DNA from 3 places in the Duganella zoogloeoides genome. Region 1 is predicted to be linked to each of the others. Evidence: predicted binding sites of a transcription regulator. Region 1 holds the regulator's gene; each other region holds the start of a gene.
What was found. The regulator sigma-54, encoded in region 1, starts transcription at its own class of promoters, with help from an activator protein. The targets are predictions, from matches to a motif close to TGGCANGNAANCTGCTTT.
Positions count from the first base shown of each region.

Region 2: a site for sigma-54 is predicted at 5,655-5,672, ahead of SR858_RS12480 (circularly permuted type 2 ATP-grasp protein). Genes of this name have one in related genera too.
Region 3: a site for sigma-54 is predicted at 1,837-1,854, ahead of SR858_RS23345 (flavin monoamine oxidase family protein). Genes of this name have one in related genera too.

Region 1 is NZ_CP140152.1:5,434,939-5,445,260, forward strand. Features, by position in the region: gene SR858_RS23875 (enoyl-CoA hydratase/isomerase family protein) at 1-503, opposite strand, end outside; gene SR858_RS23880 (alginate lyase family protein) at 500-1,462, opposite strand; gene hpf (ribosome hibernation-promoting factor, HPF/YfiA family) at 1,523-1,882, opposite strand; gene SR858_RS23890 (RNA polymerase factor sigma-54) at 1,958-3,442, opposite strand; gene lptB (LPS export ABC transporter ATP-binding protein) at 3,446-4,198, opposite strand; gene lptA (lipopolysaccharide transport periplasmic protein LptA) at 4,200-4,802, opposite strand; gene lptC (LPS export ABC transporter periplasmic protein LptC) at 4,812-5,414, opposite strand; gene SR858_RS23910 (KpsF/GutQ family sugar-phosphate isomerase) at 5,414-6,412, opposite strand; gene SR858_RS23915 (monovalent cation:proton antiporter family protein) at 6,539-8,521, shown strand; gene bluB (5,6-dimethylbenzimidazole synthase) at 8,559-9,212, shown strand; gene SR858_RS23925 (hypothetical protein) at 9,303-9,566, shown strand; gene SR858_RS23930 (PBECR2 nuclease fold domain-containing protein) at 9,517-9,810, shown strand; gene SR858_RS23935 (GGDEF domain-containing protein) at 10,016-10,322, opposite strand, start outside.
Region 2 is NZ_CP140152.1:2,804,023-2,814,344, forward strand. Features, by position in the region: gene SR858_RS12450 (TIGR03013 family XrtA/PEP-CTERM system glycosyltransferase) at 1-377, shown strand, start outside; gene SR858_RS12455 (hypothetical protein) at 438-788, opposite strand; gene SR858_RS12460 (Hpt domain-containing protein) at 1,008-1,388, opposite strand; gene SR858_RS12465 (proteasome-type protease) at 1,483-2,358, opposite strand; gene SR858_RS12470 (transglutaminase family protein) at 2,417-3,220, opposite strand; gene SR858_RS12475 (alpha-E domain-containing protein) at 3,231-4,184, opposite strand; gene SR858_RS12480 (circularly permuted type 2 ATP-grasp protein) at 4,195-5,625, opposite strand; gene SR858_RS12485 (PRC-barrel domain-containing protein) at 5,747-6,265, opposite strand; gene SR858_RS12490 (ferritin-like domain-containing protein) at 6,465-7,295, shown strand; gene paoA (aldehyde dehydrogenase iron-sulfur subunit PaoA) at 7,429-8,103, shown strand; gene SR858_RS12500 (FAD binding domain-containing protein) at 8,100-9,053, shown strand; gene paoC (aldehyde oxidoreductase molybdenum-binding subunit PaoC) at 9,057-10,322, shown strand, end outside.
Region 3 is NZ_CP140152.1:5,304,344-5,314,665, forward strand. Features, by position in the region: gene SR858_RS23340 (c-type cytochrome) at 1-208, opposite strand, end outside; gene SR858_RS23345 (flavin monoamine oxidase family protein) at 166-1,773, opposite strand; gene SR858_RS23350 (Mu transposase C-terminal domain-containing protein) at 2,122-4,128, opposite strand; gene SR858_RS23355 (hypothetical protein) at 4,128-4,265, opposite strand; gene SR858_RS23360 (DEAD/DEAH box helicase) at 4,540-6,813, opposite strand; gene SR858_RS23365 (alpha/beta fold hydrolase) at 6,994-8,007, shown strand; gene SR858_RS23370 (hypothetical protein) at 8,100-8,402, opposite strand; gene SR858_RS23375 (M28 family peptidase) at 8,617-10,260, shown strand.

The DNA.
Region 1 (10,322 bases):
TACAGTCCCAGCCGTCCCGGCAAGCGGGACAGGAAATAGCTGGCGCCCACGTCCGGGAACAGGCCGATATTGGTCTCCGGCATCGCCATCCTGGTGCGGTCGGTCACGATGCGTGTGCGGCTGTGAGGGCCGGCCTGCGCCACGCCCATGCCGCCGCCCATCACCACGCCGTCCATCAGCGCAATAAACGGTTTCGGGTAATGGTGGACCAGGTGGTTGAGCGCATATTCCTCGGTGAAGAAATCCTCGACCAGCGCGCTGCCCTGCTGCGGCGTGGCGCGGCCCAGGTCGTGGAAGAAGCGGATGTCGCCGCCGGCGCAAAACGCCTTGTCGCTGCTGCTGCGCACGACCACCGCCTGCACGGCGTCATCGTCGCGCCAGGCCAGCAGGGTGTGCGTGATGGCGCGCACCATGTCGAGCGACAGCGAGTTGAGCGCGCGCGGACGATCGAGCGTGATGACGCCGGTGCCGTCACTGACGGCAGTTAATACGTGTTCGCTCATGGCTGTCCTGTGGATTTGTTCGACGACGGAAAATGTTCTAGCGGGTTGGGCAAGGTTAAATCGCCGCCGAGGCGGGCCTGGAATTTTGCAGCGGCTGCTGGCGGGTGCCCCATGTGGCGCGCGTAGATCACGGCAAACGGCATGTCATTCACCGCTTCCTGCTTGAAACCGGTCGCCTGGTTCATGGCCGAAGGATTGCGCGCGGCGGCCAGCGTAAATGTCACCAACCGGTCCAGCATCGGCGACTGCAGGTCGAGGATGGACGCCATCATGGTCAGCGGCGCGGCAGCAAACGCGTGGTAGTGCAGCGCCTTGGCGCCGCGCGCCATCTCGGCCGGCAGCGCGCCGTCGGGTGCCACCTGGGCCATGGCGTTGTCGAACACGCCGTGGCCCCAAGTTAATAGACGCTGGTCGTGGGTGACGGCGCCGACGGCAGTCACTGCCAGCCCTTCCCAGTAGTAATGGTTGTTGCGCTTGCCCTTGCGGGTGTCGGCGTGGACCAGCGTGGCGTCGGCCAGCGTGGACAGCCACGCCTCGATCGCTTGCTTTTGCGCGGGCATGGCGGCTGCCTGCACGCGCGCATAGCTGAGCGCCAGTCCGCCCAGGGTCCACTTGCGCACGAAATACGCCTGTTCGCTCGACATCTTGCCCAGCATGGCCTGCTGGCCGGCCCAGCTGTCCAGCCAGTTCAAGGCGCAGGCGGCGTCTTGCGGCTTGCCGTTGGCCTGGTAGCGGCTGGCGTTGCGGGCGACGCCAGACAAGAATTGTTCGACCGGCTCGGTGCTGGCGATGTTTTTGGCGCGCCGCGCCGGGTCGATCACGGAATGGTTGGCGTCGTTGTAGTAGCTGTTGGCGTCGATGTCGATGACGGCGGCCGGCGCCGGCTGGCAGGTGGCGGCGACGGCGGAAGCAGCGGAGGCGGAAAGGAGAACGGTATAAACCAGATAAACAATTTTCATGTAGCTCCAAAAACAAGAAAGGGCGCCTTGTGCGCCCTTAGTTGGTGTGTCGCGCCGTTGTTAAAGGGCGGCGGCAGCTGGTTCGAAGTTATCCGGGAGATGCTTGATCGCATCGTGGCCGTGCTGTTGGACTTTGCCTTTGTACTTCATGACCTGGCGGTCCAGCTTGTCGATCAGGGTGTCGATCGCAGCGTACAGGTCTTGCGACAGGCTTTCCACGTAGACCGTTTTACCGGACAGGCGCAGATTGATTTCAGCCTTTTGGCGCTTGGTTTTCTCTTTAAGGTTATCTACGGTCAGAATGACAGCAATATCAATCACTTGATCAAAGTGCCGTGTCACGCGTTCGAGCTTGCTCTGCACGTATTCACGAATGGCGGCGGTCACTTCGAGATGATGTCCACTGATGGTGAGATTCATACACACTCCTAAAGATAAATGTCGCTGACGGTTCGTGCTTTACCCATTGTTGCCGAGTAAGCAGGAACCAGTGCACTACAAAGACTTGCGGAGACTGACTGGAGGGATTTTGAGGGCTTCGCGATATTTGGCAACAGTGCGTCGCGCAATCACCATGCCCTGTTCTCCCAGCATGTCCGCAATCTTACTGTCGGATAAAGGATTTTTAGGGTCTTCAGCTCCTGTCAGTTGCACGATCAGTGCCCGTATCGCCGTCGAACTGGCTTCACCTCCCGCTTCGGTGGCGACGTGGCTACCAAAAAAATATTTCAGCTCAAACATGCCGTGCGGCGTCAGCATGTATTTCTGAGTTGTTACCCGAGAAATGGTGCTCTCGTGTAAACCCAGTGTATCAGCAATTTCGCGAAGCACAAGGGGGCGCATGGCAACGGCGCCGTGCGAGAAAAAGTTCTTTTGTCGTTCTACTATCGCTTGCGCCACGCGCAGGATGGTGTCGAACCGCTGGCGCATATTCTTGATCAGCCACTTCGCTTCCTGCAGCTGCGCGCCCATGGCGCCCTCGCCTCCCTCGCCCTTCTTCTGCTTGAGCAGGTTGGCGTACATGGCGTTTACGCGCAGGCGCGGCATGACGTCGTTGTTCAGGCTGACCTGCCAGCCGGTGCGCGATTTTTTCACGATCACGTCCGGCACCACGTAGTCCGACACGTCGGACGCGAACGCCGCACCGGGGTGCGGATTGCACTGGCGGATCACGGTCTGTACTTCGCGCAAGTCTTCGTCGTCGCACAGCAGCGCTTTTTTCAGCTTGTTGAAATCGCGCTGGGCAAACCACGTCAGGTGCTTTTCGACGATGGCCACGGCCATCCGTCGCGTCACCAGCGCGATGCCGGGCAAGCGCTTGATTTGCAGCGCCAGGCACTCGGCCGCATTGCGCGCCCCCACGCCGGCCGGGTCGAAACTTTGCAGCAGCGACAATGCCGTTTGCAGCTCGTCGAGTTCGACTTCCAGTTCCTCCGGCAGGCGCGCGTGGATCTCGTCGAGCGCTTCTTCGAGGTAGCCGTTTTCGTCGAGCGCGTCGATGATCAGCTCGACCAGCGCGCGGTCGCGCAGCTCGAGCACGGTCACCCGCATCTGCTCCATCAGGTGTTCGCGCAGGGTGCAGTGGTGCGCTTCGATTTGCGGACGCGCGTCTTCGTCGTCGGGCGCCTTGCTGCGGCCGGCGTCGCTCCAGTCCATGTCCGCTTCGGCGGTGGTACTTTCGGTATCGGCGGCGGGGCCTTCGTAGGCGTCGGCCTCGCCGGCGGGCGCCGCTTCCTGCGGGCCCGATTCGGACGGCGCTTCGCCGGACGGCGCCTGCTGGCTGATGGCGCCGTCGGACAACAGCCGCAGCGAATGGTCGAGCGGGTCGTCTAACCGCTCGAGCAAGGGATTGTCGGTCAGGAGTTGTTCGAGTTCCTGGTGCAGCTCCAGCGTGGAGAGCTGCAGCAAGCGGATCGATTGCTGCAGTTGGGGCGTCAGCGCGAGATGCTGCGAGGTCCGCAGTTGCAACGACTGTTTCATGGATTACATTCGGAAGTGTTCACCCAGGTAGACGCGGCGGACCGACTCGTCGGCGATGATGTCGTCCGGACGGCCCGAAGCCAGCACCGAGCCCTGGTTGATGATATATGCGCGGTCGCAGATGCCCAGCGTCTCGCGCACATTGTGATCGGTAATGAGGACGCCGATTTGCCGCTCCTTGAGAAAGCGCACGATGCGCTGGATCTCGATCACGGCAATCGGGTCGACCCCGGCGAATGGTTCGTCGAGCAGCACGAAGCGCGGGTTGGTGGCCAGCGCACGGGCGATCTCCACCCGGCGGCGTTCGCCGCCGGAGAGCGAGAGCGCGGGGTTCTCGCGCAGCTTCTCGATTTGCAAATCGGCCAGCAGGGTATTGAGCCGTTCAGTAATGTCAGCCTTGGATAAAGGCTTGCCGTCCACTTTCTGGATTTCGAGGACAGCGCGAATATTTTCTTCCACCGTCAGTTTGCGGAACACCGACGCTTCCTGCGGCAGGTACGACAGGCCGAGCGAGGCGCGGCGGTGGATCGGCAGCGACGAGACGTCGACGCCGCCGATATCGATGGTGCCGGCGTCCGACGGTACCAGGCCGACGATCATGTAGAACGACGTGGTCTTGCCGGCGCCGTTGGGGCCGAGCAAACCCACCACTTCGCCGCAATCGACTTGCAGGGACACGTCGTGAACGACCTGGCGCTTGCCATAGCTTTTCTGCAGGCCGCGAACGATCAGGGTGCTACCGCAACTTGGTTCCATGTCATTTCCCCGCAGGCTGGGTGGCCGGCACCGGCTGCGCCGGCGCGATCGGCGGGCGCTTGGACGATGGCTGGATCACCATGGTGCCGCGGCCGGCGCCCGGTTTGCTCTCGCCGCTGCTGCTGTTCTTCACCGCGAACACTTCGCGGCGGCTGTCGTAGGATATGAACTCGCCATCGACCTGGCTGGTGACCTTGCCCGACTCGAGCTGCTTGATGCGGCCCTTGGAGATCAGCTTGACCAGCTCGGTCTTGTCGTCGTATTCGATGCGGTCGGCCTGGCCTTCCACCCACTTGTCGGTCTCGCCGTCGAGTTTCTGGCGGAACGTGGCCTGCACGCCGGGCGTGCCGGTGAGCACCACGAACTGGTAGCCCTCGGGGTCTTGCGTGACCACCGCCTTCGGCGAGGTCATGCGGATGGTGCCGCGCGTGAGGATGACATTGCCGGTGAAGGTCTTGATCTGCTTGACGTCATCGGAGTCGGCCTGGTCGAACGACACTTCGATCGGCTTGTTGGAGTCGGCTTTTTCGGCGCGCGCCGGAATGGTCAGTGCCGCCAGCAGCAGTGCTGCCGACCAGAAGGTGTGCTTGGTGATTGCTCTCATAATCTTCCTTTAGCGTGCCGCATGCGGCGGCACGGTGATCTTGCCGCGTCCGCCCAATTGGGTTTGCAGCGTTGCGTTGTTGGCGGTCATGCCGACACCCGTGGCCACCGTCTTGCCCAGGTGCAGTTCGACCGGTGCGACGGTTTCCATCCGTTGCTCGTCCGGGAACACGGTGAGCGTGGACGTGGTCAGGCTCATGGCCTGGCTTTTGCCACTGGCCGGGCGTACCACGCTGACGTTGCCGTCGAGCTTGACGCGCGAGTTGTCCTGATCGACGCGGGCGGTGTCGCCGCGCACCGTCATTGGCGGATGCTCGGCCGACAAGGTGTTGATATAGGGCTTGATGATGTCGGACGCTTCTTCGGCCGGCAGGTGGGTGAGCTTGTCGCCGGAAATGATATAGGCCGGCTTGCCGTCCTTGGTCATGCGCACCACGCTGAACCGGTCGATGATGTAATCGGGCTCGTTGCGGAACTTGTCCTGCGCCGTATCCTGGTTCGATTCGTTAATCAACTGCACCATCCAGCCGGTACCGACGGCCACGAATACGCCGATGACGACCATCCAGGTGAGCGACCAGCGGTGGGCGGTTCTTTTACGTACGTTAGGCATCAGATCACCTTGGCGCGTGTGAGGTCGTGGATGTGCAGCGCGCCGACCAGCTTGCCATCGGCGTCGGCCACCAGCACTTGGTTGATGCGGAACTGTTCCATGATTGCGACCGCATCGACCGCCAGCTGTTCCGGCGCGATGCTGCGCGGGTTGGCGTGCATGACGTCGCGGATCAGGACCTGGGTGAAGTCCTGCACCTTGTCGATCATGCGGCGCAGGTCGCCGTCGGTAAATACGCCGATCGGTCTGTCCTCGGCATCGACCACGGCGGTCATGCCCATGCCTTTTTTGGTCATTTCAAGCAGCGCGTCGGTGAGCTTGACGTCGGCACGCACCTTGGGCACATCGGCGCCGCTGCGCATGACGTCGCGCACGTGGGTGAGCAGGCGCCGGCCCAGCGCCCCGCCCGGATGCGACCGGGCAAAATCTTCTTCCCTGAAACCGCGCAGATCGAGCAAGGCCACTGCCAGCGCGTCGCCCAGCGCCAGCGTGACGGTGGTGGACGTGGTGGGCGCCAGGTTCATCGGGCACGCTTCCTTGGCCACCGCTACATTGAGGTGGACGTCGGCGATGCTGGCCAGGCTGGAGCCTGGTTTACCGGTGATGGCAATGACCTTGCTGCCCATGCGCTTGACCACCGGCAGGATGGTCATCAGCTCGGTACTTTCGCCCGAGTACGAAATGGCAATGAAAGCGTCGTCAGCAGTAACCATGCCGAGGTCGCCGTGCGCAGCCTCGGCCGGATGTACGAACATGGCGGGGGTGCCGGTGGAGGCGAACGTGGCTGCCATCTTGCGAGCGATGTGGCCGGACTTGCCGATACCGGACACCACCACCCTGCCCTTGCAATTAAACAACAGTTCAATCGCTTTGACGACGGTATGGTCGTCACCCAGGCGCAGCTCCAGCGCAGTAATGGCAGCAGCCTCGTTTTGCAACGTTTCACGGGCGAGCCGCAGCGCATGCGCCGCCATTTTTGCGTCAAAAGCTTTCAGCATTGTTTTTTCATGGGTTACACTCATACCCAAGTATAGCCGAATTAAGAAAGCAAAAAACTTGCCAGTCGAAACATTGTGCCTGCGTGGGGCGAAACCACTGAATAAAAAACTGACGGCTACGGCAACATGACGTTTTCCCCGCTCGAACTGACCCTGGTGTTGTTAGGCAGCGCCGTGCTGGGCGTGGTGGCCTTCCGCATGATGCATTTGCCGCCCATGCTCGGCTACCTGGCCGTCGGCATCCTGATCGGCCCCCACGCGCTCGGCTGGGCCATGGAAAGCGAAGCCACCCACGGCCTGGCCGAGTTCGGCGTGGTATTCCTGATGTTCTCGATCGGGCTCGAATTCTCGCTGCCCAAGCTGCTGGCGATGCGCGGCATCGTGTTCGGCCTCGGGCTGGCGCAGGTGGCGTTTACCATCATTGCCACCTTGCTGTTCGGCTGGCTCATCGCCAGCCAGCTACCGGCCCATTTGCAGATCAGCTGGCAAGGCGCGTTTGCACTCGGCGGCGCGCTGGCCATGTCGTCCACCGCCATCGTGGTCAAGATGCTGACCGAGCGGCTCGAGCTCGAGAGCGAGCATGGCCGCAAGATCATCGGCATTTTGCTGTTCCAGGATCTGGCCGTGGTGCCGCTGCTGATCATGATCCCGTCGCTGGGCCAGCGCCCGGACGCGCTGGCGGAAACCCTGGCCTGGGCCGGTGTCAAGGCCGTGATCGTATTGACCCTGCTGCTGTTCGTCGGCCACCGCCTGATGCGCGGCTGGTTTACCATCGTGGTCAAGCGCCGCTCGCAGGAACTGTTCATGCTCAACCTGCTCCTGATCACGCTGGGCGCGGCATGGATCACCGAACAGGCCGGGCTGTCGCTGGCGCTCGGGGCGTTTGTCGCTGGCATGCTGATTTCCGAGACCGAGTACAAGCACCAGGTGGAAGAAGACATCAAGCCGTTCCGCGACGTGCTGCTGGGACTGTTCTTCATCACGGTGGGCATGCTGCTCAACCTGCGCATGGTGATCGACAACTGGTGGCTGGTGCTGATCCTGCTGATCGGGCCGGTGCTGGTGAAGTTTGCCCTGATCGCCGCGCTGGCCAAGCTGTTCGGCTCGAGCGATGGCGTGTCGATCCGCACCGGCCTGGCGCTGGCGCAGGCCGGCGAATTCGGCTTCGTGCTGCTCAACCTCGCCAGCGGCAACAAGCTGATCGATCCGTTCATCACCCAGGTGGTGCTGGCCTCGATGGTGCTGTCGATGCTGGTGGCGCCGCTGATCATCGCCAAGTCCGACCAGATCGTCATGAAGCTGGCCAGCAACGACTGGATGATGCAGTCGCTGGCGCTGACCAAGATCGCCAGCCGCACCATGTCCACCAACAAGCACGTGATCCTGGCCGGGTTCGGCCGCAGCGGCCAGAGCCTGGCTACCCTGCTGTCCGAAGAGAAAATCGACTACCACGCGCTCGACCTCGACCCCGAGCGGGTGCAGGTGGCGCAGGCGGCCGGCCTGCAAGTGTCGTACGGCGACGCCGCGCGGCGCGAAAGCCTGGTCGCGGCCGGTATCTACCGCGCCAGCGCGGTGGTGATCACCTACGCCAGCACACCGTCGGCATTGAAGGTGCTGCACCAGGTGCATTTGCTGGCGCCGAATTTGCCGGTACTGGTACGCTCGCACGACGACACCGACCTCGACGCCCTGAAAGCGGCCGGCGCGGCCGAAGTGGTGCCGGAACTGATGGAAGGCAGCCTGATGCTGGCCTCGCACACCTTGGTGATGCTGGGCGTGCCGCTGCGCAAGGTCGTGCACCGCGTGCAGGCCGCGCGCGAAGCGCGCTATGCGTCGCTGCGCGGCTTCTTCCACGGCTTTTCCGACGTCGGCGAAGACGCTGACCTCGACCGCCTACACCCGGTCACCCTGGCCGACAACACGCCCAGCGTGGGCAGGCAGCTGGGCCAGTGCCTGCTGGCCGACAGCGGCGCCGTGGTTGCCAGCCTGCGTCGCGGCAAGCAGGTAATCGACTTCGGTCCCGAGACCGTGCTGGCCGCCGGCGACGTGGTCGTGCTGCGCGGCGCGGCCGACGCCGTGGCGCGCGCCGAGAATTTGCTGCTGCGCTGATCCGGCGCGGCAGTTGCACCAACTTAGCAAGGCAGTCATGTCCGCAGGTTTTACCCCGCAAGAAATCGACACCGTCTATCGCGTCATCCAGGAGCGGCGCGACGTGCGCCACTTCGTTCCCGGCCCGGTGGACGAAGCGGTGATCGCGCGCCTGCTGCACGCGGCGCACCAAGCGCCCAGCGTCGGCTATATGCAGCCGTGGCGCTTCATCCGCATCGCCAGTCCCGCCGTGCGCAGCGCCATCATCGACCTGGTGGAAGCCGAACGGCTCAACACGGCCGCAGCGCTGGGCGCACGCGGCGCCGAATTCATGCGGCTAAAAGTGGAAGGCATCCGCGAGTGCGGCGCGCTGTTCGTGGTGGCGCTGGCCGACGGCCGCGAAGCGCACGTGTTCGGCCGCCGCACGCTGCCCGAGATGGACCTGGCGTCGGTCGCCTGCGCGATCCAGAACATGTGGCTCGCTTCGCGCGCCGAGGGACTGGGCATGGGCTGGGTATCGCTGTTCGACCCGGAACAACTGGCGCAACTGCTGGCCATGCCCGACGGCGCGCGGCCGGTGGCCGTGCTGTGCCTGGGGCACGTGGCGCAATTCTATCCACGGCCGATGCTGGAAATGGAGGGGTGGGATACGCGCCGTGCGCTGGATTCGCTGGTGGCGGTAAATACGTGGTCCAACACCGCCGGAAAGTAGGCGTCTGAACCAAGTCATGCTTGGCAGGTCTAAACAATGACCTCGCCTATCTGCGAGTGAACATTCCAATGCGTTATGCATGGAGCTCGCATGAAGGAAAAGAAGCAGCAAAAGACCAACTGGAAAAATATTGGCCAGCCCGACTTGCGCCATCTCGACAGGTCGAAACGACTTCCCGACCAGCCCCTGGTGCGAACCGTAGATTCAGCCGATGCTGCCATGATCATCCTGGAACAACATCTGGGATTTATCGACGCAGGCATCACCCAAGTGGAAATCATCACGCCGATGGACGTGGTTGTCATTGAGCGAGCCAATCTACGGCACATCGTCGAAACGTCAGGATGCACGTGAGCGCTATGTCAGGCACGCTCTTGCAACGATCCGAGATCCCTACGAAATATGGATTGTCGAATACGAAGACGAGAATGGCAAGGAAGAACTGCGCCATGTCTATATCGGCGCCTTCCAAGGTAAGCAACATATGCTGGTGGTGTTCATCGACACGACCGGCCGGGTACTCTGGAATTTCATGCACGGCGATGGCAAGGCGCTCAACAAACATCGACATGGCGAATGTATTTACATTCGCCCGTAAAAGCAAAAGGCAAGCTGTGCGCTTGCCTTCGCTAGCTTGTTGTTAACCCTGTACAGCACAGGAGCAGAGGTCTCACACGACACAAATTCCGGGGTACTTGCGGTGTCCCTCGACTGGCTATTGCCGCCCCGGGGCAGTCAGTCTCGCGCTCTACGCGTAAATTGTACTCCACATCGCACGTGGCGACACAAACCCGAAATAAAAATCACGCCGCCGGCGCGCTGCTGACCACGCGGTTGCGCCCGGCCTCTTTGGCTGCGTACAGGCGCAGGTCGGCAGCGGCGACCCAGGCGCGGGCGATGGCGACCGGGTCGCCTTCGGCGTCGCCCGGATGCAGGGCTGCCACGCCGATCGACACCGTCACCGACACTTGCAGCTCGGGCGTAAGGGCGATCATGGTGGCAGCCACGCCGGCGCGGATGCGCTCGGCAACGAAGGCGGCGCTGTCGAGCGGCGCATCGATCAGCAGCACCACGAATTCCTCGCCGCCGAAGCGCGCCAGCGCATCCGAG
Region 2 (10,322 bases), 2.6 Mb from region 1:
CGGGCATCACCGGCCTGGCGCAAGTGCGCTACAGCTACGGCGCCTCGTTTGACGACGCCGTGTGCAACCTGCTGGCCGCGCTGGGCGAGCAACCGGCCGCCGGCAACCAGGTGTACAACGTAGCGCTGGGCCATCGCACCAGCCTCAACGAGCTGTACTTGCTGTTGCAGGAATTGCTGGTGGACCGCTACGGCCACCTGCGCGACTTTCAGCCGGCCTACGCCGATTTTCGCGCCGGCGACGTGCGCCACTCGCAGGCCGACATTACCAAGGCCGCTGACCTGCTCGGCTATGCACCCACCCACGACCTGCGGCGTGGCCTGCGCCAGGCATTACGCTGGTATATCGAACAACTGGACCACGGCCGGCGCGCATAAAAAAGCCGCGCGGCCCCGGGGGGCAGCACGGCGGTTGGTGAGACGAGGCGTCTCGACAGATCAGCGCTGCAAGTGGCCAGGGCCTGCGCGTACCAGTCCCACCAGACCTGCCGCACGGGCATCGCCGCCATTGGCCGCGCGCTGGAACAAGTCCAGCGCTTCGTCGCGTTTATCGGGATCGGAGAGATAACGCAGCGCCAGTTCGCGTTGGGCAACCGGGGAACCGAGGTCGGCCCATTCCTGCAACCTGCGCTCGGCAGCGACGTGGCCGGCGTCGCCGATACGCGTGGCCACGGCTTCAATCTTGGTCGGAGCGGGGATCGGGCTTTCCTGCGCCTGCCAGCCGATCGCGGTACCGACCATTACCAGTACCGACGCCACCAGCACTCCAGACTTGTTGAATAAATCCATATGCTCGACTATTCCCTTCGATGCTAGCCATTCGATGTCCCGATCTTACAATCGGGCGCATTGCAACGTCGCACGGCTTGCACAGCAAAAGAGGCTGCCATCCGTGATCAGCGATGGCGATAGTAGCATGCAGATTTCTCAATATTGACGATTCCAAGGGGGTGCCAGGGTAACAATTGTAACCATTCGTTAAAGCCGTCAACGGGCTGTGAACCCAGGTTACAGCTGTGCCAGCCAAGCGTCGGCCGCAGCCAGTACGGCGTTATATTCGGCGCTGGCGGCGTCCAGCAGGGCAGGGATGGCGGCGGCATCGCGCGCGACCAAGGCCTGTTCCAGCGCCAGCGAGGCGGCGACCAGGCGCTTGGCGCCGAGGCTGCCCACCGAACCGCGCAGGCCGTGGAAGATTTTTCCTGCTTCGGCCAGGCGGCCGTCATCGATGGCGGCGTGGGCCTGGTCGAGCGGCGCCTGGCGCGGGGCGCAGGCATCGCGGACGATCTTGGTGACAACGGCCAGCGCCTTGTCGTCGTTGCCCATGTATTTGAGCAGCGTGGTAACCGAGAATACGTCGTCGTCGGTATGTGACCGGGGGGTATCAGGCATGCGTCACTCCAGAGGTTGAGTGCACATCATACCCCGCTGCGCCACAGACGTGCCGGCCAGTTGTGCACACATTGTTACAATTTAAAGGGAAAGTTTACTGCTGACCGTCGGTGAACTGCTGCGCCAAAGTTTGCAGCGGCACCCTGGGTGCGGTGGCGACCGCGACGCCGGCCGGCGCCGGTACGCGCATCGGCTTGGCCGTCGCGGTACTGGCATGCAGCACGTTGTCGCGGGTATCGGGCGCAGCGTCCCATACCGGCTTGTCCAGTCCTTCGAACACCTGCTTGAGCTGGTCGCCCCAGGTGTTGCGGATCATCTGGAAGTACTGGTTGCGCTGGTCGATGGTGACAAAGTGGGTGATGGCCAGCGCGCCTTGCTCATACACGAGCAAATCGAGTGGCAAGCCGACCGAGACGTTCGAGCGCAAGGTGGAATCCATCGAAATCAGCGCGCACTTGGCTGCATCGTCGAGGCTGGTGGCAGGCGTGATCACGCGGTCGATGATCGGCTTGCCATACTTGGCCTCGCCGATCTGGAAATAGGTGTTTTCATCGTGCGATTCGATGAAGTTGCCTGCAGAATAAATCTGGAACAGGCGGCAGCGCTCGGCGCCGATCTGGCCACCGAGAATGATGCTGACATTGAAGTCGATGCCGAACTCGGCCAGCGCTTTGGCATCGCGCTCGTGCACCCGCCGCACGACATCGCCCATCAGGCGCGCCGCTTCGAACATGCTGGTGACATTCCAGATGCTGCGTCCGTCCGCGCTGACATAGTCTGCTACCAGTTGCCGGATCGATTGCGAGATCGACAGGTTACCAGCAGTCATCATGACCATGGTGCGGTCGCCTGGGACGTCAAAAACGCTCATCTTGCGGAAAGTACCCACCTGGTCCACACCCGCGTTGGTTCGCGAATCCGATAAAAACACCAGGCCGGCGTCGAGGCGCATGGCCACACAATAAGTCATGTTGGATCTTGATTAATGAAAACAGTTTAATTTTACACCGGGCAACCTTTGAGGGGCACTACCGGGTGGAAATATCGACTGTCACCTCCATCGATTCAATGCCGCCGCCGCGCCGCACGCCGCGTATCGGCGCGGCGCCGTCATAGTCGCGCCCGATCGCCAGCCGGCAATATGCATCGGTCATCAGGCGCGCATGGGTAACGTCGATGCTGATCCAGCCGTGATAATCCTTGTCCTGCACCCAGGCGTCCACCCAGGCATGGCTGGCCGCGTGGTCGCTGTTTTCCGGATCGATGTAACCGGATACATAGCGCGCCGGAATGCCATGTGCATGGCAGCAAGCCAGGAACAGGTGGGCGTGATCCTGGCACACGCCCTGGCCCAGAGCCAGGGCATCGCTGGCCGTGGTCGTGACCGCCGTTGCACCGCTTTGATACCGGACTGCACCAAAGATGTGCTCGGCTAAGCTCATGAGGTCGCGCGATTGGGCCTGGCCATCGGGCAGGCACGAGGCAGCCAATTCGAGAATGCCGGGCGTGGCTTCGGTCAGCCGGGTAGGCGCCGTGAACAACAGCGGCGACAGCGCATCGCTGTTCGGCACGCGGCCCTTGAGCGGGGCCGTGGTCTCGACTATGCCCGACGCAACGATGTCCAGCCCCCGGTGCTGGGTGTCCAGCGTCATCATGTGCGACAGGTTGCCGAACGCATCGGTATAAGCATGCACATGACCAGGCACGTTCAGGTGCCAGGAATGCACCTGCTGCTGCGGCTCCTTGCGCGGCGTCATGTGCAGTTGCTGGATGGTGTAGGCCAGCGGCGCCGTATAGATATAGCGCGTTTCGTGCCGTATGGTCAGTTGCATCGATTGCCTTTCAGGCCGCCAGGGGGACCAGGAAATCGCGGCTGACGCGATTGCCAAGCTGGTTGATGTCGGCCAGGAAGCGGGTGAGGGTGTCGTGCAGGCCAGCTTCGAGGATGTCGTCGATCTTGGAAAACTGCAGCGCCGCGCGCAGGCGGCCGGCCAGGCGCTCGGTATCGGCCGACACATCATTGCGCACTTCGCCCAGGTTGTGCACCACCTCGTCCATGCACGCCAGCAGCGAACGCGGCATGTCGGCACGCAGCATCAGCAGTTCGGCGATACGCGCCGGGGTGATCACGTCGCGGTACACCTTGCGATAGATTTCGAAACCCGATACCGAGCGCAGCAGCGCGCCCCAGTAATAAAAGTCGCGCTGGTTCATGGCGTCGCGCACGGCCGGCGCGGCGGTGCCGCTGTGGAACTTGACGTCGAGGATGCGCGCCGTGTTGTCAGCCCGCTCCAGGAAGGTGCCCAGGCGGATGAAATGCACGGCCTCGTCGCGCAACATGGTGCCCAGCGTGACGCCGCGCGACAGGTGCGAGCGGTACTTGACCCATTCAAAAAACTTGCTGGGGTCGTCTTCCAGCATATTAGTCTTCAGCATTTTCTGCATGTCGAGCCAGGTCTGGTTCTGGGTTTCCCAGACCTCGGTGGTCAGGGTGCCACGCACGGCGCGGGCGTTCTCGCGCGCCTCGGTCAGGCACGAGACCACCGACGACGGATTGGCGGGGTCGCGCACCATGAAGTCGATGACTTCGCGGGCGCCGAGGACGTCATAGTGTTCGGCAAAGCGGTGTTCCAGTTCGGAAATACCGAGCAGGGCGCGCCAGACCTGGGCGTTATCTTCGTCGGACTGCGGCAACATGCAGGTTTGCACATTGACGTCCAACATGCGGGCGGTGTTCTCGGCGCGCTCGGTGTAGCGCGCCATCCAGAACAGGTGGTCGGCGGTGCGGCTTAACATGGGTGTCTCCTTAGCGTTCCAAAATCCAGGTATCCTTGGTGCCGCCGCCTTGCGACGAGTTCACCACCAGCGAGCCTTCCTGCAAGGCCACGCGCGTCAGGCCGCCGGGCACCATCGAAATGGTCTTGCCCGACAATACGAACGGCCGCAGGTCGATATGGCGCGGCGCGATGCCGTCCTCGACATACGTCGGGCAGGCCGACAAGGCCAGCGTGGGCTGGGCGATATAGCCGTTGGGGTTGGCCAGCAGGCGAGCCCGGAAGTCCTCGATCTGCTGCTTGGTCGAGGCCGGTCCTACCAGCATGCCGTAGCCGCCGGCGCCGTGCACTTCCTTGACCACCAGGTCGGGCAGGTTGGCGAGCGTGTACGCGAGGTCTTCCTTCTTCCTGCACTGGTACGTCGGCACGTTGTTGAGGATCGGCTCTTCCGACAGGTAAAACTTGATCATGTCGGGCACGAACGGGTAAATCGACTTGTCGTCGGCCACGCCGGTGCCGATCGCATTGGCCAGCGTCACGCGGCCGGCGCGGTACACCGACAGCAAACCGGGCACGCCGAGCGAAGAATCGGGACGGAACGCCAACGGATCGAGGAAATCGTCGTCCAGGCGGCGGTAAATCACATCGACCCGCTTGGGGCCGCGCGTGGTGCGCATGAATACGGTATTGTCGCTGACAAACAAATCCTTGCCCTCGACCAGTTCCACGCCCATTTGCTGGGCCAGGAACGCATGTTCGAAGTAAGCCGAGTTGTACATGCCGGGGGTCATTACCACTACCACCGGGTCGGTAATGCCCATCGGCGCGACCGAGCGGAGGTTGTCGAGCAGCAGGTCTGGGTAGTGATCCACTGGTGCGATTTTGTTGCGGGCAAACAACTCCGGGAACAAGCGCATCATCATCTTGCGGTCTTCCAGCATGTACGACACCCCGGACGGCACCCGCAAGTTGTCCTCCAGCACGTAAAACTCGCCTGCGCCCGCGCGCACGATATCGACCCCGGCAATGTGGGCGTAGATGTCGGAGGCGACATTGATGCCTTGCATTTCCGGTCGATACTGGGCGTTCTTGTAGATCTGCTCTGCCGGGATCAGGCCGGCCTTGACGATATTCTGGTCATGATAAATATCATGGATAAACATATTGAGCGCCTTAACGCGCTGTACCAGGCCGGCTTCCATCTGCTTCCATTCGGCAGCGGTGATGATGCGGGGGATGGTGTCGAACGGAATCAGCCGTTCGGTGCCGGCGTCGTCCCCGTAGACGGCAAAGGTAATACCCACCCGGCGGAAGGTCAGGTCCGCCTCCGCCCGCTTGCGTTCGATGGTATCGGGCGACTGGCGCTGCAGCCAGCCACAAAACTCACGGTAATGCTCACGCACCTCGGCGCTGGCGTTGTGTGCCAGGCCATCTGCGGTCATTTCATTGAAAAATTTTCCCATAATATAACTTCCCCCTGTTGAGTGCAGTTATATCAAGAAACATGCCAGAAGACCCGCACGATTATGGTGCATAAAAAAAGCACGCGACCAGCGCGTGCTTTTTCGGTGAAACTTTTAAGATTTACAGGTTGCCCAGCCCCGAACCACGGCTGCTCGAATAGCCGGGATCGCTCTGCAGGCTGCCGGTGCCGGCGCTCATCACGCTGCCGCTGGCAGTACGGCCGCCGGGCACGGCTTGCTGGGTGCCATAGAAGTCGTGAATCTGGGTGGAGAATTCGGAACTGGCCATATCTGGCCAATTGTCCTTGTCGAAGCCGGGGGCGTTCTTCAGGTGGTCTTTCGACACGTTGAGCAGGAAGCGCTTGTTGACCGTGTCCAGTTGCAGCGCTTCCCATGGCACGGCAAACAGCTTGTCACCCATGCCCAGCCAGCCGCCGAACGACAACACGGCGTAAGCCACATTACCCTGGCGCATGTCGAGCATGATTTCCTTGATGTCGCCCAGGTCTTCTTCCTGCAGGTTGTACACGTCTTCGCCGATGAGGGTGTCGGCGCCCATCAGACGCGGGCCGGGGCCGTTATCGACGTCTGCATAGTCGGTGTTGTAGATGCCGTAGGTGTCGCGGTCGAGGTAGCTCATGGTGGTCTCCTGATGGTTGGGGGATACACGCTGGCTCCCGGCGCTTTCTGCCGGGTATGTAGCGCAGCACAGGACCCATGATGCGGTGAGCTCGCCGAACCGGGTATAGGTGCACGCGCGGCAGGGTTGTAGGACCAGGATGAGTAACTGAGGCACATAGCAAGATGCTACACTCGTGCCTTTGCTCTTCAGTATTTCCATGTCCTTGTCACCACACGCCAACAGCGGCGAACTGCGCGCGCGCGCCTTGCACTGCCTGCTGCAATCGGACCCGGTCGAGAAAGTCGCCGCCGTCAATGCCATGGCCGCAGCGGTCCGCGCCGGCGCCTGCGCGCCCGATCCCGCCGCGCAGCTGCAAGCGCCGGCAGACCGGCCCATACCGGGTCGTCCAAGCCTGCCGGAACTGGTGCTGCCCTCGGCGCTGGGCAAGCGCTCGATGAACACGGTAGAGGGGCGCGCCATGCTGATCCACGCACTGGCGCACATCGAATTCAACGCCATCAACCTGGCGCTCGACGCGCTGTGGCGCTTCCCCGATCTGCCCGCCACCTACTACACCGACTGGCTGAAAGTGGCGGAAGAAGAATCGCTGCATTTTTCGCTGGTGGCCGCGCACCTGGTGACGCTCGGCTACGCCTACGGCGACTTCACCGCCCACGGCAGCCTGTGGGAAATGGTGGCCAAGACCACCGGCGACGCGCTGGCGCGCATGGCCCTGGTGCCGCGCGTGCTGGAAGCGCGGGGGCTGGACGCCAATCCGCCGATGCGCGCCAAGATCGCCCAGGCCGGCGACTTGCAGGCCGCGGCCATTCTCGACATCATCCTGCGCGACGAAATCGGCCACGTCGAGATCGGCAACCGCTGGTACCGACACCTGTGCCACCAGCGCGGGCTGGAGCCGCGCGCGACGTTCGCCGCGCTGTGCGAGCAATACTGGGCGCCGGTGCCGCGCGGCCCGTTCAATCTCGAAGCGCGCCGCCAGGCCGGCTTTACGGAAGAGGAAATCGCCGACCTTTGCGCCAATAAGTAGTATCACGTAAGCCGCACTAACCTGGAGTCAACAGTGCGGATGTCGTCCTGATAATGCGATTAAGATGTTTTGACTCATCCGGCCACAAGTCGTCGATGAATCATTACTCACAATCTAGCCACAGGACGAATCGATGATGAACGACCTTAGCGATGTAAAAATCACCCGGCGCGACCTGCTGATCGCAGGCGCCATTACCGCCACCACTGCCGCCGTTCCCTCGGTAGCCGGCGCTCAAAACAACAGCAACTCCGGCGGTGGCAATGGCGGCGCGGCCCAAGCGGCTGCCGCCCCCGTGATCAACAAGGTCACGCTGGTGGTTAATGGCAAGTCGCGCGCAGTGGACGTCGATACCCGCACCACCTTGCTCGACGTGCTGCGCGAAAACATGCACCTGACCGGCACCAAGAAGGGGTGCGACCACGGCCAGTGCGGCGCCTGCACCGTCATTGTCGAAGGCCGGCGCATCAACTCCTGCCTGTCGCTGGCCGTGATGCACGACGGCGACAAGATCACCACCATCGAAGGCCTCGGTACGCCCGATAAATTGCACCCGATGCAAGCGGCGTTCGTCAAGCACGACGGCTACCAGTGCGGCTACTGTACCCCCGGCCAGATCTGCTCGGCCATCTCGGCCATCGAGGAGATCAAACAGGGCATCCCGAGCCACGTCACCGCCGACCTCAACACCAAACCCTTGCTCAGCAGCGAAGAACTGCGCGAGCGCATGAGCGGCAATATCTGTCGCTGTGGCGCGTACTCCAACATCATCGACGCCATCAACGACGTTGCCGGGAGCCGCGCATGAAAGCCTTCAGCTACGAACGCGCCAAGACCCCGGCCGAAGCAGCGGCCGCGATTGTCCGCCAACCCAATGCGAAATTCATTGCCGGCGGCACCAACCTGCTCGACCTGATGAAACTCGAAATCGAAGCGCCCACGCACCTGGTGGACGTCAACGGCATCGGCTTCGACAAGATCGAAGCGACCAAAGAAGGCGGCCTGCGCATCGGCGCCCTGGTCCGTAACACCGATCTTGCCGCCGACCAGCGCGTGCGGCGCGACTACGCGGTGCTGTCGCGCGCCTTGCTGGCAGGCGCCTCGGCGCAGTTGCGCAACAAGGCCACCACGGCCGGCAACCTGCTGCAGCGCACGCGCTGCCCGTACTTCTACGACACCAACCAGGCCTGCAACAAGCGTCAACCGGGCAGCGGCTGTTCGGCCATCGACGGCTTTTCGCGCCAGCACGCGGTGGTCGGCACCAGCGAAGCCTGCATTGCCACCCACCCGAGCGACATGGCCGTGGCCATGCAACTGCTCGACGCCCGAGTGGAAACCGTGAAAGCCGACGGCGCCACCCGCACCATCGCCATGGCCGACTTCCACCGTCTGCCGGGAAATACCCCGCATATCGAAACCGCGCTCGAACCGGGCGAGCTGATCACGGCGGTGACCTTGCCCAAGCCGCTGGGCGGCAAGCACTATTACCGCAAGGTGCGCGACCGCTCGTCGTACGCGTTTGCCCTGATTTCGGTGGCGGCCGTGGTGCTGCCGGACGGTACCGGCCGCGTAGCTTTGGGCGGCGTCGCCCACAAGCCGTGGCGTTTGCCAGCGGCGGATGCCAGCGTGGCGCAAGGCGGCAAGGCCGTGGCCGACCAGTTGCTGGCCGGCGCCCGCACCACCGAAGACAACGCCTTCAAGATCACCCTGGTCCAGCGCACGATCTCCGCCGTGCTGGCGGAAGCGAAGAAAGCCTAAGCCATGAAATTTACCACTCCCGCCACCATCAATCCGATCGACCAGCTGAAGGTCGTCGGCAAGCCGCTCGACCGCATCGACGGCCCCATGAAAACCACCGGCACCGCGCCGTATGCCTACGAGCAGCACGCGGTGGCGCCGAATGCCGCCTACGGTTACGTGGTCGGTTCGTCTATCGCCAAGGGCAAGATCACCGCGATCGACCTGGCTGCCGCCCGCAAATCGCCGGGCGTGCTGGCCATCGTCACCTACGAAAATGCCGGTAAACTCGGCAAGGGCAAGATGAACACCGCCCACCTGCTGGCCGGTCCCGACGTCGAACACTATCACCAGGCCGTTGCCGTGGTCGTGGCCGACACCTGGGAACAGGCGCGCGCCGCCGCCCAGCTGGTGCAAGTCAAATACGCCGAAAGCGCAGGCGCGTACGACCTCGCCAAGGTGAAAGACACCGCCAAGCCGCACAAGGACAAGGAAAACGCCGACACCAAGGTCGGCGACTTCGACGGCGCCTTCAAAGCGGCACCGGTGAAAATCGACCTCACCTACACCACGCCCGACCAGTCGCACGCGATGATGGAGCCGCACGCGTCGATCGCCAAGTGGGACGGCGACAAGGTCACCATCTGGACCTCGAACCAGATGATTGCCTGGGGCCAGGGCGATGTCGCCAAGACCCTCGGCCTGTCCAAGGACCAAGTGCGGCTGGTATCGCCGTACATCGGCGGCGGCTTCGGCGGCAAGCTTTTCGTGCGCTGCGAGGCCGTGCTGGCCGCGCTGGGCGCCAAGGCAGCGGGCCGTCCGGTCAAGCTGACCCTGCCACGACCGTTCATGTTCAACAACACCACGCACCGGCCGGCCACCATCCAGCGCCTGCGCATCGGCGCCAGCCGCGAGGGCAAGATCACTGCCATCGGCCACGAAAGCTGGTCCGGCGACCTGCCCGAAGGGCAACCGGAAACCGCCACCGCCCAGACCAAGCTGCTGTATGCCGGCGCCAACCGCATGACCAAAATGCGCCTGGCCGTATTGAATCTCCCTGAAGGCAACGCCATGCGCGCCCCGGGCGAAGCGCCGGGCCTGATGGCGCTCGAAGTGGCGATCGACGAGCTGGCCGAAAAGCTGAAAATGGATCCGGTGCGTTTCCGCATCATCAACGACATCACCCACGATCCGGCCAAGCGCGAGCGCAAATTCTCGCAACGCCGTTTCGTCGAGTGCATGCGCGTGGGTTCCGAGCGCTTCGGCTGGGACAAGCGCAACGCCCTGCCG
Region 3 (10,322 bases), 130 kb from region 1:
GGAATGCGCCCGGGATGCCCTTGCCGCTGGCCTGGTGGCAGGCCGCGCAGTTTTTCAGGAACAGCGCCTTGCCGTCCGGGCTTTGGGCCCGGGCCGGTGCGGCGGCCAGCAGCGCGGTGGCGGCCAGCGCGGCGGCGCTCATCAGGGCGGTGGTCAGGATTTGCTTCATGCGCTGGCCCTCGCGTGGATGCGGGCGATCTGCTGCCATGCCGATTCGATGGCGCCGGCCTGCCAGCCGGTCAGATAGCTCAGGTGTTCGCCGGCCAGCATGATGCGGCCCTCGCCTTCCACCAGCGTGGGATAGGCGGCGGCGCGGGTCTTGTCGGTCCACTCGGCCCAGCCGCCGAGGTTGTACTGCACCCGGTGCCACGCCACGGAGAATGCGTTCTCGTATTCCTTGCGGTATTGCGGGAAAATCTTCTCGCCGGCGGCCACCGCAAACTCGGCGCGTTCGGCCGGCGTCAGGGCGCTGACCTCGATGGCGGCGGTCTGGTACTGGTAGTAGCCGAGCACCACGCCTTTCTGCTTTTGCCAGTTCGACGACGGCAGCGAGATGGTGTTAATCCCGCGCAGGTCGGTCAGCACGTGGCCCCCGTAGATCTGGTCGTCCTCTTCCCAGAAGCGGCGTTTCATCTGCAGGCCGATCTTGCCCACCGGCGCGTAAGCCACGGTGGCCACGGCCTTCTTGAACTTGTCCGAGAAATCGGTATCGATCTGGCGCAGCACGGACAAGGGAATGGTGCACAGGCAGTAGTCGGCGGTGACGGTGCCGGCCTTGCCGCTGGCGGTGTCCTTGAAGGCGATGGTCACGCCCTTGTCGTTCTGGCGGATGGTCTGCACTTCGGCGCGGTAGCGGATCACTTTACCGAGGCGCTTTTCAAACGCTTTCGGAATCGCGTCCATGCCGCCCACCGGCTGGAACATGGTGGCCTGCATCGGGAAGTCGTGCACGGCGCTGTACACATTGCCCAGCTTCGATTCGAGCAGGTCCTTGAAACCGAGCGGATCGGACGCCTTGCCTGGTCCCGGCTCCATGCCGGCGCCGGGGTACACGGCATAACCGCGGCCCGGGCGGCCACGGTAAGCCAGGTCGGAGGCCGACAACTGGCCCTCGTGCACCAGGTAGTCGAGCAGCAGGCGCTGGTCGTCTGCGCTCAGGGATTGGTCGAGCTGCTTGTTCTTGATCGACTTGGCCAGCAATTCGTCGACGTGGCCGCGCATGTCGGCCTTGACCTCCTTGATGCGCATGCGCTTGCCTGCGAACGGACCGGCGTTTTCGGAGTATACATACGAGTGGTCGTTTTCATTGACCATCACTTCCAGCGGCACCTCGAACAGGCGCGTGTAGTGCAGCGTGGACTGGTGGTGCAGCGGAATGCGCCATGGGCCATGGTTGATGTACTGGCCGGCGTCGAAAGCGCAGGTCTGCTTTTCGCCACCGAGTTCGGTCAGCGAGAAACCCTTGCGGGCGGTCTGGCAGCGGCCACCGGCAAAGTCGCGCGCTTCGAGGATCTGGCATTGGTAACCCAGTTTGCCCAGTTCGTAGGCGGCGGTCAGGCCGGCCAGGCCGGCGCCCAGGATCACCACCTTCTTGCCCTTGCCGCTGCCGGTCAGTGCCGGCGGCGCCGACACGGTGGAGTTGATGCCCATGCCCCATGCGTTCATGGTGGTCAACAGCAAGCTGGTGCCGCCCACCGCTGCGGCCCGATACAGGAAGTCTCTGCGGGTAAAAGAGCTAAACGATTTAAACGGTTTTACTGTTTTGCTTTCCATCTGCTTTCCTCGACTTTTTGCTGAAAAAACCTTGAGGTGACTTGCTTCCCCATAGTCCCCTCCATAGCAAGCAACGTGCCATATTGGAAAGACGAATAAACATCGTTCATCATCGAAGCAGCCCTTTATCTGCAAGGCCTGCTTCAACGAACAAAGTTTTTTCGGCAGCGCGCTGCAGGTGCTTCCGGCACGCCGCAGAACGCCTCCAGCGATAAACTTTATTTACCTGAAACAGACTTTATTCATGGCGGCGCCGGACACCGCAACCACAGCGGCGCACAAGCGCACGCACCACCATATGGCGGTGGTGCATGGCGGTGCAGTGTGTGAAAATCGGGAGAGGAGGAATCAGCCGGCGAAGCTGACCAGGGCGGGAGTATTGGTGCGCACGGTGGCAAGCGCCGGCGCGGTCACAGCAACGGCGGCCGGCAGATACGCCATTTCCACCGCGCTCAGGTGGCGGCGCACGCCGCTGGCGTCGGCCAGGTGGCAGGCGTGGAACTGCATCGGCGCGGCCGCGTCGAGCAGGTAGATCGTGTCGAGGTTGGACGGGTCGTGCGCCACCTTCACTTGCCAGCCGCCGCGCTGGCGCGCCCGCTCGTACCAGCGCTCCTGGACCGCGCGCGCGCAGGTATAAATACTGTCGGCGAAATGGATGCCGTCGCAGCCCACGATGGCGGTGGCCACCGGCATCAGGCTGCAGCGCACCAGGTGCTCAGGATAGGTCTTGAGCGCGCCGCCCCGGTGCTCCACGCCCCAGTCCCACAATGCCGCCGGCGTGGCGGCGTCGGGCGCCGGCTGGCGGCTGTTGTAGTACAAAACGCAGTCGATGACGATGCGGGTGAACTGCGCCACATCGAGCACGCCGTCGAGCCGGCACGGTGCGCCGGCCGCATTGGCTGTCGCATTGACTACCGCGTTGACTGCATTACCCGCGCTGCCGGCGACGTCAGGCGCCAGCAGCCGGAAGCGCCGCGCCAGTACCTCCTGCCAGTCGCCGGCCCCCTGCTCGGCGGCGATGCAGCGCAGGTTGAAGTTGGTGCGCAGGGTGCCGCCATCGCCCCACTCGGCGCCGGCCAGCGCGGCCAGTGGCGCCGCCACGAACAGGAGGTCGGGCAAATGGCAGCCCGGCCACTGGGCCGCCTCGATGCGGCGGCCGTAATGCTGGCTGTAGCGTTGCTTGTCGGCGCCGCAATTGGCCAGCGCCAGCATCGCCTGCGACCAGCTGGCCGGTCCCAGTCCCACGTGGATCCCGGTAATCATGCGGCTGTAGGTATCCTGCACCACGTAGATGTGCGGGCGGCCGATGGCTTGCTCGCGGTCGGCGCGCGACACCAGTTGCACCTCGGCGCGCACGACGTCGAGCTGGTAGCTGGCGCCGGGACGGCCGGGGGCGGACGGCCATGGCGATGCCGGCACCGCACCGGCGCCGGCCGCTGCGGTGTTTGCTGCCGCGGGCATGTGCGTGGCCGAGACCGGGACCGGAACCGGGACCGCCGATGCGGCGCGCAGCGCCTGCGCCGCGCCGGCAATGGCGCCGGTCGCGGAGCCGGAACCGGAGCCGCTACTGCGGCGTGCCACTTCCGGCGGGCGGTCGTCGTCATGATCGAGCCAGTAATTGAACTGGCCAAAGGTGGGCAGCATGACCGCGCGGCGCTGCGGCGCCGCCTGTACCCGGCCGCTGGCGGGATCGATGCGGCGCTCGATGAAGAATTCATCGAGCATCTGCTGGTAGGCGCCCAGGCGCGAAAACTTGTCGTGGCTGGCCGCGTAGCGGGCGATCGCCACCCGGAAGATGCGGCGGATGTCTTCGTCCGCGTTCAGGCCGGGGCCGTCGTCGGCGCCGTTCTTGCGCGGCCGGCCGCGCTTGATGCCTTCCGACGATTGCCGCACCTTGCCCTTGCCGCCGGAATTGCAGTAGTCGGGCAGCAGCGCGTTGGGGGTTTGACCGCGCTGCCAGTAGCGGCGCAGGTAGCGATAAATGGTGGGGTGCGACACCTGGTGTTCGGCGGTGGCGCGGGCGATCATCTGGCCGCGCCGGCGCGCATCGTAGATGTCGGGTTCCTGCGCCACCAGCGCCGCGATGATTTCCCAGGCGCGCGCGCGCAGTTGCAGGTATTTGGGCGGCAGCATTTCCTGGCTGACCACCATCAGGTAGGGATCGGCCGGCAGCACGCTGGCGCGGCCATCCCGCAGGTCGGCAAGCAGCGCCGGTAACTGGACCAGTTCCACCTCGGCCGAGCGCGCCGCCACGTCATAGACGTAGGCATGGCGCTGGCCGGGGTCGATCCACAAAACACGGACGGTGCGCGCCGATGGCTGCGGGTAGTGCAGCAGATCGTTGCGCAGTAACATCAGCGCCCCTTCACCGAGAGGTGGAACGGCCGGGTGTCAACCACGATGGCGTGCCGCCCTGTATCGGCATTTTCACGCAACAGCGGCGGCTTGATCGCATCGACAAAAGTATTCCACAGCTTCCTGAATGGCGTCATGTCTAAGCTCCGGTTCAACGACTTGTCTCCAGGTTGAGGCGCGTCAAGCGCGCCATTTATCAGGTTTGTGCCAAGTCATAATGCAAAAACCGGGCCACCCCTCGTTCACCTATGAGAACACTTTGCCAACATCGGTCCAGGCACCACGTTTGCACTTTCACAAGCTTTTTCTTGGTGCAGCGCAGCACCGACTGTGTGCGAGACATGCGGAACATGCGGAAATAGAAAAAGGGCCTTGCGGCCCTTTTCATGGTGTTACTTGCTACGCAAACAATCAGTATTTCTTGCCCGGCGCCGGTTTCTTCTTCGGCGCAGCCGATTTCGGCGGCGTCGATTTGCCCGATTCCGGCGGCATGCGGTCCACCTGGCTGATCTTCAGCTGCGAACCACCGACCCAGACCTTGCCCAGGCTTTTGAACAGTTCGTTCGGCATGCCGTCCGGCAGTTCCAGCATCGAATACGTGTCGAATATCTCGATGCGGCCGATCAGGCGCGCTTCCAGGCCGGTTTCGTTGGCGATGGCGCCCACGATGTTGGCCGGGGTGACGGCGTTGACGCTGCCCACTTCCACGCGGAAGGCGCTCATCGGCAAGGTAGCCTTGGCCGGCTTGTCCTTTTTCTTTTTCGGTGCGTCGTCGTCGAACTCGTTGGCGGCAGCGGCCACGGTGCGCGACAGCGGCGAGGCAGCCGGACCGGCAGCGGCGGCCGGCGCAGGCTTGGCGGCGCGGACCGGGGTGGCACGCGCGGCCGCTGGTGCCGGTGCCGCTGGCGCCGCAGCAGGCGCAGGCGAAGCAGACGATGGTGCACCGCCGTTGTCACGGGTGATGCGCAGTTGCTGGCCGGCTACCTTGATGCCGGCCAGGTGCTCGAGCACGTCGCCGGCGAGGTCGTTCGGCATGTCCAGCACGCTGTAGTCGTCGTAGATTTCGATGCGGCCGATGTTCTTCGAGTCGATGCCGCCTTCGTTGGCGATGGCGCCCACGATATTGCCCGGCTTGACGCCGTGCTGGTAGCCGACTTCGATGCGGAAGGTTTCCATGCCGGCGTCCGGCGCGCGCACGATGCGTTCCTTTTTAGGGAAACGCTCGCTGCGGTCCGGGCGCTCGCCACGCTCGGGGCGGTCAAAGCGATCACCACGATCGCCACGGTCGAAGCGGTCGCCGCGCTCCGGGCGGTCGAAGGACGCACCGGCACGGGCCGGGCGCTCTTCCCACTGGGTGACCTGCTTCTTGTCGAGCAGCAGCGGCACGTCGCCACGGGCCATCTTGGCCAGGGCGGCGGCGATTTCGATCGCCGGCACGTTCTGTTCGCGCTCGAAGTCTTCGATCAGCGACTGGAACTGTTCCAGCTCGCCCTGGGCCAGGGTTTCCGAGATCTGCTGCTTGAATTTGGCGATACGCACGTCGTTGACCGCCTGGATGGTCGGCAGTTCGAGCATGCCGATCGGCTGGCGCGTGGCGCGCTCGATCATTTTCAGCAGGCCTTTTTCGCGCGGCGTGATGAACAGGATCGCCTCGCCGCTGCGGCCGGCGCGGCCGGTACGGCCGATACGGTGGGTATAGCTTTCCGGATCGTGCGGCACGTCGTAGTTGACCACGTGGCTGATGCGTTCCACGTCCAGGCCGCGTGCGGCGACGTCGGTGGCGACCAGGATGTCGATCTTGCCTTCCTTGAGCTGGGCAATGGTGCGCTCGCGCTGCGCCTGCTGGATGTCGCCGTTGATGGCGGCGGCCGAGAAGCCGCGCGCCTGCAGCTTCTGCGCCAGTTCCTCGGTACCGAGCTTGGTGCGCGAGAAGATGATCATGCCGTCGAAGTCTTCAGCTTCCAGGATGCGGGTCAGCGCGTCGAGCTTGTGCATGCCCGACACCAGCCAGTAACGCTGGCGGATGTTTTCGTTGGTGCCGGTCTTGGCGGCGACGGTCACTTCCTTCGGATTGCGCAGGTACGTGTTGGCGATGCGGCGGATGGCCGACGGCATGGTGGCCGAGAACAGCGCGGTCTGGCGCGTGGCCGGGGTCTCCTGCAGGATGCGTTCGACGTCGTCGATAAAGCCCATGCGCAGCATTTCGTCGGCTTCGTCGAGCACCAGGGTTTTGAGCTTGGAGATATCGAGCGAACCCTTGTCCAGGTGGTCGATCACGCGGCCGGGAGTACCGACCACCACGTGCACGCCGCGACGCAGCGCCGACAGTTGCGGGCCGTAACTCTGGCCGCCGTAAATCGGCAGCACGTGGAAGCCGGGAATGTGCGCGGCGTAGGTCTGGAACGCTTCGGCGACCTGGATCGCCAGTTCGCGGGTTGGGGCCAGCACCAGCGCCTGCGGCGACGTCTGGCGGATATCGATGCGCGACAAAATCGGCAGCGCGAAAGCGGCGGTCTTGCCGGTTCCGGTCTGGGCCTGGCCCAGCACGTCCTGGTTATCGAGCAGCAGCGGGATGGTGGCGGCCTGGATCGGCGACGGGGTTTCGTAGCCGACGTCCTTGAGCGACTGGATCAGCGGTTCGCTCAGGTTAAGGTCGGTAAAAAGGGTAATGGGGGTGTCAGACATGGCGTCACTCACAAGTATGTTCGAATCGCCTAATTGCGAAAGAAATTTGTGCGTAGTTTACTCTGTCTCAGCCATTCGAGCGTCAATTTGCTTGAAATCCACGCATTTAAGCGCTGTTTAAGGGTGAAAAACACCCTATCCGCCTATATTGTCCGCTGCCCACAATAGGAGATTGCCAACATGATCAATTCATCCACGCGCCGTGCACTGGCTTTTGCGGCCTTCAGCCTGCCATTGCTGGCCACTGCCCAAAACTACAGCTACGGCCCGCGCCTGGAGGGCTTTACCTATCCCCACCAGCTGCAGCAGTTCGATTTCACCTCGCAGGGCGTCAAGCTGCAAATGGCGTACATGGACGTGGCGCCCACCGCGCGTGGTCAGGGCGACGGCAAGACCGCCGTGCTCCTGCACGGTAAAAACTTTTGCGGCGCCACCTGGGAAGCGACCATCAAGTCCCTGACCGGCGCCGGCTACCGCGTGGTGGCGCCCGACCAGATCGGGTTTTGCGCGTCCAGCAAGCCGGAACACTACCAGTACAGCTTCCAGCAATTGGCGGCCAATACCGAGGCCCTGCTCAAGCACCTGGGCATCAAGCAGGCGATCATGATCGGCCACTCGACCGGCGGCATGCTGGCCACGCGCTATGCGCTGATGTACCCGCAGGCGACGGCAAAACTGGTGATGGTCAACCCGATCGGGCTGGAAGACTGGAAGGCGCTGGGCGTGCCGCCGCGCAGCGTGGACCAATGGCACGAACGCGAATTGAACACCACGGCCGACAGCATCCGCGCGTACGAAAGCAAGACTTATTACGGCGGCAAGTGGAAGCCCGAGTACGAACGCTGGGTGGACATGCTGGCCGGCCTGTCGAACGGCCCCGGCAAGCAGGTGGTGGCGTGGAACTCGGCGCTGATCTACGACATGATTTATACCCAGCCGGTGGTATACGAGTTCCCGCTGCTGAAAGTGCCCACGGTGCTCTTGATCGGCGACGCCGACACCACGGCCATCGGCGCCGACATCGCGCCGCCGGACATCAAGGCAAAGATCGGCAACTACAAGCTGCTGGGCAAGCAGGCTGCCAAAACGATCCCGGACAGCCGGCTGGTCGAGTTCCCGGGCAAGGGGCATGCGCCGCAGATGGAAGATCCGGCGATGTTCCACAAGGCGTTGCTGGAGGAATTGAACCGCTAATAGCCACTAACAGCCACTGAACACTTCTAAAACGGAAACGCCGCCCAGGCCGTAAGGTCCGGGGCGGCGCGTGCTGCTCTTGCTCGTTGTGCTTACTTGACTGGTGCTGCTGGTGCTGCCGGAGCGGCGGCTGGATGAGCCGGTGGTGCCGGTGGTGCCGGCGGCACTGGTGCGCCATCTTTTTCAACCGGGGCCTTGGCTGGTTTTACTTTCTTGGCATGCGCTTTCTTGACATGCTTGTCGGCGTGCCTGGCTTCAGGCGCCGGGGTGGCTGCCGGTGCGGCAGGAGCTGCCATCGGTGCTGGCGCAGGTGCAGCCGGTGCTGGCGGCGGGGTTTGGGCAAAAGCGGCGCCGGCGAACAGGGAGGCGATCAGGGTAGCGGTGATTTTCTTCATGATGTGAAATCCTTGAAAACGTAATATTGTTTATATAGTTTAGATAACTGACCCTGCTTTTTTCATGGCCGCTTGTTATGTCGGTCATGAGCAAAAAACGCCGCCGCCCTGCCCCGCGTTGACCACCATTACACTCGCTTACGCACACTTACACTTGCTTACAAGCGCCGCCGATTTACAGTAAGATGGTCCGCTTTCACGTTACGGAGTCTCCATGCGCCTTACCATGTTCGCCCTCGTCGCCGCCCTTGCTTGTCAATCAGCCGCACAAGCCCAGGCCGGGCTGCCGGTCGTCACCGAAGCGCCGCTGCGCGCCCACCTGTCCTTCCTGGCCGACGACCTGTTCGAAGGACGCGGTACCGGCCAGCGCGGCGGCTTGCTGGCGGTGCGCTACCTGGAAACGCAGGCGGCCGCCATCGGCCTGAAACCGCTGGCCGACGGCACCTACCGCCAGTCCGTGAAAATCGAAGGCACCAAGCTGCAACCGGGCAGCGCCCTCAATTTCGACATCGCCGGTAAAACCGTCACGCCCAAGGTCGGCGAAGAAATCCTGATCGGCACCATGAGCGGCAAACAGGAAGTGGCGATCGATGCGCCGCTGGTCTTCGTGGGCTACGGCGCCGAGGCGCCCGAGGAAAAATGGGACGACTACAAGGGTGTCGATGTCAAGGGCAAGGTCCTGGTCATGATGGTCAACGACCCGCAGCCGACGCTTGACGAACCGAACCGCTTTGCCGGCAAGGCCTACACGTATTACGGCCGCTGGCTGTACAAGTTCGAGGAAGCCGTGCGCCGGGGCGCTGCCGGCGTGCTGCTGATCCACACCACGCCATCGGCGTCATACCCGTGGAGCGTGCCGGCCAACGGTTTCGGCCACGAGCGCTTCCACTTGAAGGGCAAGGGCAATCCGGTGGAAGGCTGGCTGCAGGAAGAAACGGCGCGGTCGCTGTTTGCCGCCGCCGGCTTCGACCTCGACCAGCTGCGCGCTGCCGCCGAGCGCCGCGACTTCAAGCCGGTGGACCTGAAGACCCGTGTCCATGGCCAGATCCGCAGCACCGTGCGCCAGATCGAGGAATTCAACGTGGCCGGCATCGTGCCCGGCACCGACGCCAAGCTCAAGGAGCAGGCGGTGATTTATTCGGCGCACTGGGACCACATGGGCATGGACGAAGCCACCGCCGGCAAGACCGACAACGGCCAGCACGACCACATTTACAACGGCGCCATCGACAATGCCTCGGGCACCGCCGCCCTCTTGGTGATGGCCGCCGAAGCGGTCAAGCACCCGGCCAAGCGCACGCAAGTGTTCCTGTGGCCGGCCGCCGAAGAGCAAGGCTTGCTGGGCGCTGCCGCCTACGTGCAAAACCCGGCCTGGCCGCTCGATAAAACCACGGCCGATCTCAACCTCGACAGCATGAACTTCGTCGGCAAGACGTCCGACATCGGCGTCGCCGGCGCCGAGCGCAGCAGCCTGTACGAAGCATCGGGCGCGGTGGCCAAGAAAATGGGCCTGACCCTGGCGCCGGCCATTCCCGACCTGTCGGGCGCGTTCTTCCGGGCCGACCACTTCGTGTTTGCCAAGGCGGGCATCCCGGCCTTCAACGTCGGCTCGGCCGTGTTCTCGGGCGACGGCCACTTCACTTTCGTGAAAGACCTGGAGGCGTCGCGCGCCAAGCTGGTGGCCTTTAAAAAGGACTACCACCAGGTGACCGACGAGTACCGCCCGCAGTGGGACCTGTCGGGCATGGTGCAACAGGCGCAGTTCACGCTCAACCTCGGCTACTACGTCGCCAATGCGCCGGCAATGCAGACGTGGAAGGCGGGCGAGGCGTTCGGCAAGGTAAAACGCGGCAAGTAAACGTGTGTTATATGCCACACGGCAATTTCTCGAAGGTAAAGCGCCTATAATTCAGGCAGGCG